2 linked regions of the Indioceanicola profundi genome follow. The protein of the gene in region 1 interacts with the protein of each later gene in a pairwise test. Links are inferred from orthologs where the notes say so. Each region holds a gene or a part of one and is shown on either strand. Other genes may lie near its edges.

Region 1 (3,993 bases):
GCAGGAGGATCAGGCGGAAACCGTACTGATCCGGCGGGGCATGCGTAGCGGACCCGACGGGCTTGCCGCCATGCCGTCCATCCGCGAGCGCCCCGGACTACGGCTGATCCGTCCCGTGCTGGGCGTTCTCCGTGCACGGCTGGAGGCGACCTGTGACGTCAGGGGGCAGCCCTTTATCCGCGATCCATCCAATCGCGATACGCGGTTCGCCCGCGGACGCCTGCGTGCGACGGAGCCTGTGGATCCGGTCCCCGCCCTGGCCGAAGCGGCACGGCAGGCCGGCTGTCGCCGTGCAGACCGCGATGATCTGCTGGCGCAGATGCTGGCCCGGCATGGGGCCTTTCATCCCGAGGGATGGATTGAACTGGATGCAGCGGTTTTCAGAGTCCTGGACGACGAGGACAGCCTCGGCCTCCTGTCGCGGCTGACCGGAGCTGTCGGCGGCAGACCCTATCCGCCGCGGGGGGAGAGGATGGAGCGGCTTCTGACCCGTCTGCGCGAAGGCGCGGGCGAGTTCAGCGGCGGCAGCCTGGGAGGATGCCTGTTCAGCCGAGCTGGCGCGGTTCTCCGCATCGTAAGAGAGCCGGCATCGGTCGAAGCTCCGATTGTCGTCGCGCCGGGCGGAACCGCAGTATGGGACCGGCGGTTTCGTCTGGAGTGGAATGGCAGCCGGACGGTGACATTGGGTGCATTGGAAGCCGAGGGATGGGCAAAGATATCCTCTGACCCGATCGTTCGGGTAGGTCGGGTACTGCCCGCGTCGGTCCGTCGCACGCTTCCGGCGATCAGGGGGGGGCAAACCCTGCTCCTCGTACCCCATCTGAACTATGTGCGTCTCGGATCGGGTTGCTTAGGCTACAGATTGGGGCCGGAGGCGCCGGTGCCCGCGGCAGGTGCGAGGTTCTCTGTTGTCATGCCTGCCAGGGAGATTATCTAATGGGAAGCTTCCCGCGAGGGATCTGTTTCCGGCGACGGCACCGCACCCGGGGGGCAGAACCCGCGGGGCGGTCGACGAAAGGCTCGTGACGTGAATAATTTCGGCAAGAACCTGGCGCTCTGGATCATTATCGGGCTGCTGCTGGTGGCCCTGTTCAACTTGTTCCAGACGTCGTCAACCCGGGTCTCCCAGCCGGGTGTGATCCCCTATAGCCAGCTCCTGGAAGATGCGGAGCGCGGCGCGGTTGCCGACGTCACCATCAAAGGAGACCAGGTCACTGGTCACTATAGCGACGGGCGCAGCTTCAGCACCTATGTGCCGCCCAACTCCAACATCGGCGACCGGCTGGCCGAGCGGAATGTCCGCGTCAGCTCCGTACCGGAAGAGGGGCCGAACACCCTGGTCAGCATCCTGCTGTCCTGGTTCCCCATGCTGCTGCTGATCGGCGTCTGGATCTTCTTCATGCGCCAGATGCAGGGCGGCGGCGGCAAGGCCATGGGCTTCGGCAAGAGCCGCGCCCGACTGCTGACGGAAAAGGTCGGCCGCGTGACCTTCGACGATGTCGCCGGCATCGACGAGGCCAAGCAGGAGCTGGAAGAGGTCGTCGAGTTCCTGAAGGACCCGCAGAAGTTCCAGCGCCTGGGCGGCAAGATCCCGAAGGGCGTGCTGCTGGTGGGACCGCCGGGTACCGGTAAGACGCTGACCGCCCGCGCCGTGGCGGGTGAGGCCAACGTGCCCTTCTTCACCATCTCCGGCTCCGACTTCGTGGAGATGTTCGTGGGCGTCGGCGCGTCCCGCGTCCGCGATATGTTCGAGCAGGGCAAGAAGAACGCCCCCTGCATCATCTTCATCGACGAGATCGACGCTGTTGGCCGGCATCGTGGCGCAGGTCTCGGCGGCGGCAACGACGAGCGTGAGCAGACCCTGAACCAGCTCCTGGTGGAGATGGACGGGTTCGAGGCGAACGAGGGCGTCATCCTGATCGCCGCCACCAACCGTCCGGACGTGCTGGACCCGGCGCTGCTGCGCCCGGGCCGCTTCGACCGGCAGGTGGTGGTGCCGAACCCGGACGTGCTGGGCCGCGAGAAGATCCTGAAGGTCCATATGCGCAAGGTGCCGCTGGCGCCGGATGTGGAGCCAAAGGTGATCGCCCGCGGTACCCCCGGCTTCTCCGGTGCCGATCTGGCGAACCTGGTGAACGAGGCGGCGCTGCTGGCGGCCCGCGCCGGCAAGCGCGTGGTCGGCATGGCGGACTTCGAGAACGCCAAGGACAAGGTCATGATGGGTGCGGAGCGCCGCTCCATGGTCATGACCGAGCAGGAGAAGAAGCTGACCGCCTATCACGAGGCCGGCCACGCGCTGGTGGGCCTCTACATGCCGGCCAGCGACCCGCTGCATAAGGTGACGATCATCCCGCGCGGCCGTGCGCTGGGCGTGACCATGAACCTGCCGGAGCGGGACAAGTGGACCTACTCCAAGCTGGAGCTGGAAAGCCGTCTCGCCATGATGTTCGGCGGCCGCGTGGCGGAGGAGCTGATCTTCGGGCCGGAATATGTGACCACGGGTGCCGGCAACGACATCCAGCAGGCCACCAACATGTCCCGCCGCATGGTCACCGAGTTCGGCATGTCCGACAAGCTGGGCCGGGTGCGCTACTCCGCCAACGAGCAGGAGGTGTTCCTGGGCCACAGCGTGACCCAGCAGCAGAACATGTCCGAGGGTACGGCCAACCTGATCGACCAGGAGGTCCGTCGCATCATCGAGGAGGCGGAAGGCCATGCCCGCCGCATCCTGACGGAGCATATCGACGAGCTGCACAAAATTTCCCTGGCGCTGCTCGAGTACGAGACGCTGTCGGGCGAGGACGTGAAGGCTCTGATCCGCGGCGAGTCCATCGTCCGGACCGAGCCGCCCCAGGCTCCGCCGGCCGTGAAGGCCGAGCCGCCGAAGGGTGGCCGCCGCGGTTCCGTTCCGACCACCGGAAAGGACACCGGCGGTTTCGAGCCGGAGCCGCAGCCGGGCGTGTGACGACGGCGAACCGCCGAACCATGGAAAGGCCCCCGGAGCGATCCGGGGGCCTTTTCCTTTGGTTGCCGGCGTGCTTCCCGAAATCGGGGGTATGCCGGCCCGGTCCGGGCCGTTAACCTGATCTCTTCCCTTACTGCACAAGTCCGATGCCATGCCGCTGCGCGACCTGCCCCTGCCGTCCTCGCCCGCCGAGCTGTACATCCGCCCCGCCGGGCTGCTGACCGGCGAGGTGGCGCGGAGTGCTGTGGCGAGCGAACTGGCGGTGCGGCTGGCGGGGGGGCGCTTCGCCTTCGGCATGGCGGAGGTGGCGGTCCGGCACGGGGATGGGGCCTTGCGGGCGGTGGCGCCGCTCCAGCCCGTGCTGGACTGGGCCGCAGGGCTGCCGGAGGCTTTCGCTTGGCGGGCGAAGATCCAACTCGCGGCGCTGGCCCAGCCGCAGAAACTGTGGGCGGGGCTGCGGCTGGACCGGCCGCTGGTCATGGGCATCGTCAACGTGACGCCGGACAGCTTCTCCGACGGCGGCGACTTTGCGGGAGCGGAGAACGCCATCGCCCATGGCAGGGCGCTGCTGGAGGCGGGAGCCGACATCCTGGATATCGGCGGGGAGAGCACCCGGCCGGGGGCGGCGCCCGTGGCCCCGGAGGAGGAGCTGGCGCGGGTGCTGCCGGTGATCCAGGCGCTGGCGGCGGAAGGTGCCGTGATCAGCGTCGATACCCGCCATGCCGCGGTGATGAGGGGGGCGCTGGCGGCCGGGGCGCGCATCGTCAATGACATCACAGCACTGAGCGGCGATGCGGAGAGCATGCGGGTGGTGGCGGAGGCCGGGTGCCCGGTCGTCCTGATGCATATGCAGGGGGAGCCGCAGACCATGCAGGCCAGCCCCGGCTACCGCGATCCCACGCTGGACGTGTTCGACATACTGACGGAGCGGGTGGAGGCGGCCGAGGCGTTCGGCATCGCGCGGGAGGCCATCGCCATCGATCCCGGCATCGGCTTCGGCAAGAATGCGGAGCATAACCTGCACCTGC
Region 2 (3,531 bases), 410 kb from region 1 along the record:
GACCGCCTGTTCTGCGGCGCGTCTAAGCGGTTCGAGCGCAGCTCCACGCTTCGGATCGACCTCGATTGAGAAGCCGACATTTCCGTTCTTGATAACCAATCCGGAAATCATGCCGAGAGCGACGATATCTTGGCCGCGGTCGGGGTCTTTTACCGTCCTCAGCGCGTCCAGAACTTGTGCCTCGGTGATGTCGGCCATGGTTGAAAACTCCAAGCGATTCCCAATATCCGGACGGTAGACCGCGGCGGAACTCCTTCCCCACGGTCTCCGGCTTATATACGGTGGCCGGGGTCCCGTTGAAAGCACCGGGCTCGGGTCCAAGGAACGAAAACGAAGGGTCGGTCGAAATGCCCTGGAATAATCAGAGCGGCGGTGGGGGCGGTGGCCCGTGGGGCTCCCCTCCGGGAGGCGGCAACAACAATCCGTGGGGCCGGCCGAGCGGCGGCGGCGGATCGCAGCCTCCGGGTCCGGACCTGGAGGAGTTGCTGCGCAGGAGTCAGGATCGCTTCAAGCGGGTGATGCCCGGCGGGTTCGGCAGCGGCAAGGGCATCGCGCTCGCCCTGCTGGTTGTCGGCGGCCTGTGGATGGCCAGCGGCATCTACCGCGTCCAGCAGGACGAGGCGGGCGTGGTGCTGCGCTTCGGCGAATATGTCCGCACGGAACTGCCCGGCCTGCGCTGGCACCTGCCATCGCCGATCGAGACGGTCTACACGCCCCAGGTCACCACGGTGAACCGGATGGAGATCGGCTTCCGCTCCGTCGGGGATAATCGCCGCGGCGGCAGCGAGCGGGACGTCGAGGACGAGAGCCTCATGCTCACCGGCGATGAGAACATCATCGACATCGACTTCACCGTATTCTGGAAGGTCAAGGAGGAGGCCGGCGCCGCCGCCGACTACCTCTTCAACATCCGCGATCCCGAGCAGACGGTGAAGAAGGCCGCGGAGAGCGCCATGCGCGAGGTGATCGGCCAGACCGACATCCAGCCGGCGCTGACCGAAGCCCGCCAGCAGATCGAGACCCGCACCCGCGAAATCCTCCAGGCCATGCTCGACAGCTATGACGCCGGTATCGCGGTCACGCAGGTGCAGCTGCAGAAGGTGGACCCGCCCTCCGCGGTGGTGGACGCCTTCAACGACGTGCAGCGCGCCCGGCAGGACCGCGAGCGTCTGCGCAACGAAGCCGAGGCCTACCGCAACGACATCATCCCGCGCGCCCGCGGCGAGGCCGAGCGGCTGATCCAGGAGGCCAGCGCCTATCGCGAGGAGGTGGTCAGCCTGGCGCAGGGTGATGCGCAGCGTTTCGTTTCGGTGCTGGAGGCCTACAACAGCAATCCGGAAGTGACTGCCAAGCGCATGTATCTGGAGACGATGGAGGCCGTTCTGGGCGGCACCAACAAGATCATCATGGATGGCGGCCAGAACGGTACGAACGGCGTCCTGCCGTATCTTCCGCTGGATCAGTTGACCAACCGCCTGCGGCAGCAGGGTCCGGCCAGCGGGCCGGCCCAGCCAGCGCCCCAGTCGCGCTGAGGAGAGCGCTCACATGAACAGAAAGCTCATAATCCTCGGCATCGTCGTGCTGGCGGTCGCCATCCTGGCGTCCTCCTCGCTCTTCACCGTCGCGCAGACCCAGCAGGCGCTGGTGCTGCAGTTCGGCGAGTGGAAGCGGACCATCCAGGAGCCCGGCCTGAAGGCCAAGCTGCCCTGGCAGGACGCGGTGATGATCGAAAAGCGCGTCCTCGACGTGGACCCGCCGGTGGAAGAGGTGATCCTGGCCGACCAGAAGCGGCTGGAAGTCGACGCCTTCGCCCGCTACCGCATCTCCGACCCGCTCCGCTTCTACCAGTCGGTGCGTACGGAGTTGGCGGCGGAGCAGCGCCTCTCGACCATCGTCAACTCCTCGCTCCGCCGCGTGCTCGGCTCGGTCACCCTGCTGGCCGTGCTGTCGGAGGAGCGGTCGAAGGTAATGACCAACATCCGCGATCAGGTGAATGACGAGGCGCGAGCGCTGGGCATCGACATCGTCGATGTGCGCATCCGCCGGGCCGACCTGCCCGAAGCCACCTCCCAGGCGGTCTATGAGCGCATGCGGTCCGAGCGTGAGCGCGAGGCCCGCGAGGCCCGTGCGCAGGGTCAGGAGCAGGCGCAGCAGATCCGGTCCCGCGCCGAGCGCGAGCGCACGGTCATCCTGGCCGAGGCGCAGCGTGATGCGCAGGTCCTGCGCGGCGAAGGCGACAATCAGGCGATCCGCATTCTTGCCGAATCGGCTGGGCGCAACGCGGAGTTCTACCAGTTCTACCGCTCGCTGGAGGCATACCGGCAGGCGCTCAAGGACGAGAACACCTCCCTGGTTCTGTCGCCGGACAGCGAATTCTTCCGCTTCTTCGGAGATACCGGGGCCGTGCGTTCCCCGCAGACTCCGCCGGCGCAGGGCGGCGGTCCCACCCCGGCGCCGGAAGGGCAGGCTGCCCTTCCGCCCGCTGCGCAGGGCGCCGAGGTGCCGCCGGGCCAGTAATCCGGGCGGCGTCTGAAACCCTTTCCCTCCAGTGCGGCCGGACCGGGCCTTTCCCCGGCCCGGCCGTTTTCCTGTCCGGACCCTTATCCGCGCAATCCCGGGCGGATAGGCCGGCCTGCAACGGAACCGTACGTGATCGACCTGCTGACCGCACTGGCCCTCGTCCTGGTGATCGAAGGCCTTCTCTACGCCGCCGCGCCGGACGGCATGAGGCGCATGGCCGCCATGGCCGCGGAAACCCCATCCTCCACCCTGCGCACTGCGGGACTTGTCGCGGCCATTGTCGGGGTGGCCCTTGTCTGGTTGCTGCGGCCCTGATCCACTGCTCCGGATTCAGGAAGAGCCAGCACAAACGAGTGCTTCGCCACGTTTGAGCCTCAGCCTATATTGTTCAAAGAGAGAGGCTCGTCCGCCGGATCGCCTCTGTTCGCCGCCGGATTTACAGGAGTCGGGCGGCCATAACCGGTCCTATGGAGAGAGACGTGACCCATTCCGTGCGCTCCCACACCACCGGCCCGCGGGCGCGTCAGGCGGTTGTCGCCGTGGTGCCGCCGGCCCAGCGTTGGCTCGGCTGGGTGCTGGCGCTGCCGCTGATCGCGGCACTTCTGATGGCCGGTCAGGCCCAGGCTCAGCGCGCTGCCCCCGAAAGTTTCGCGGATCTGGCGGAGCGCATTCTGCCGGCCGTGGTCAATATCTCGACCAGTCAGCGGCCCAATGCAGGGGGCGAACATCCGGCCGTGCCGATGCCGGAATTCCCGCCGGGGTCCCCGTTCGAGGAGTTCTTCCGCGACTTCTTCGAGCGCCAGCAGCGTGATCCCGGCGCTCCGTCGCGCCAGGCTACATCCCTGGGCTCGGGCTTCGTGATCGACGCCACCGGCTATATCGTCACCAACAACCATGTGATCGAGGGCGCCGACGAGATCACCGTCATCTTCCAGGATGAGGAGCAGACGGAACTCACCGCCGAGCTGATCGGCACCGATCCGGCCACCGATCTCGCCCTTCTGAAGGTCG

The links. The genes of interacting proteins can lie anywhere in the genome.
Region 2: the proteins of ftsH (region 1) and hflC interact in binary tests that used the Escherichia coli proteins (3 or more experiments, as listed by UniProt). The link is inferred for Indioceanicola profundi from one-to-one orthologs.

Annotation. Positions count from the first base shown.
Region 1 is NZ_CP030126.1:1,697,228-1,701,220, reverse strand. The notes cover bases 601-3,496. They hold ftsH (ATP-dependent zinc metalloprotease FtsH), read left to right. Parts: upstream 601-1,027; coding sequence 1,028-2,965; downstream 2,966-3,496. Other genes in these bases: folP (dihydropteroate synthase), read left to right, coding at 3,117-3,496; tilS (tRNA lysidine(34) synthetase TilS), read left to right, coding at 601-937. Outside these bases: more of tilS, read left to right, coding at 1-600; more of folP, read left to right, coding at 3,497-3,993. UniProt on the Escherichia coli protein: Acts as a processive, ATP-dependent zinc metallopeptidase for both cytoplasmic and membrane proteins. Plays a role in the quality control of integral membrane proteins.
Region 2 is NZ_CP030126.1:2,111,283-2,114,813, reverse strand. The notes cover bases 549-3,531. They hold hflC (protease modulator HflC), read left to right. Parts: upstream 549-1,545; coding sequence 1,546-2,517; downstream 2,518-3,531. Other genes in these bases: DOL89_RS10085 (DegQ family serine endoprotease), read left to right, coding at 2,988-3,531; DOL89_RS10090 (DUF2065 domain-containing protein), read left to right, coding at 2,650-2,835; hflK (FtsH protease activity modulator HflK), read left to right, coding at 549-1,532. In the rest of the region: iron-sulfur cluster carrier protein ApbC, read right to left, coding at 1-198; more of hflK, read left to right, coding at 348-548.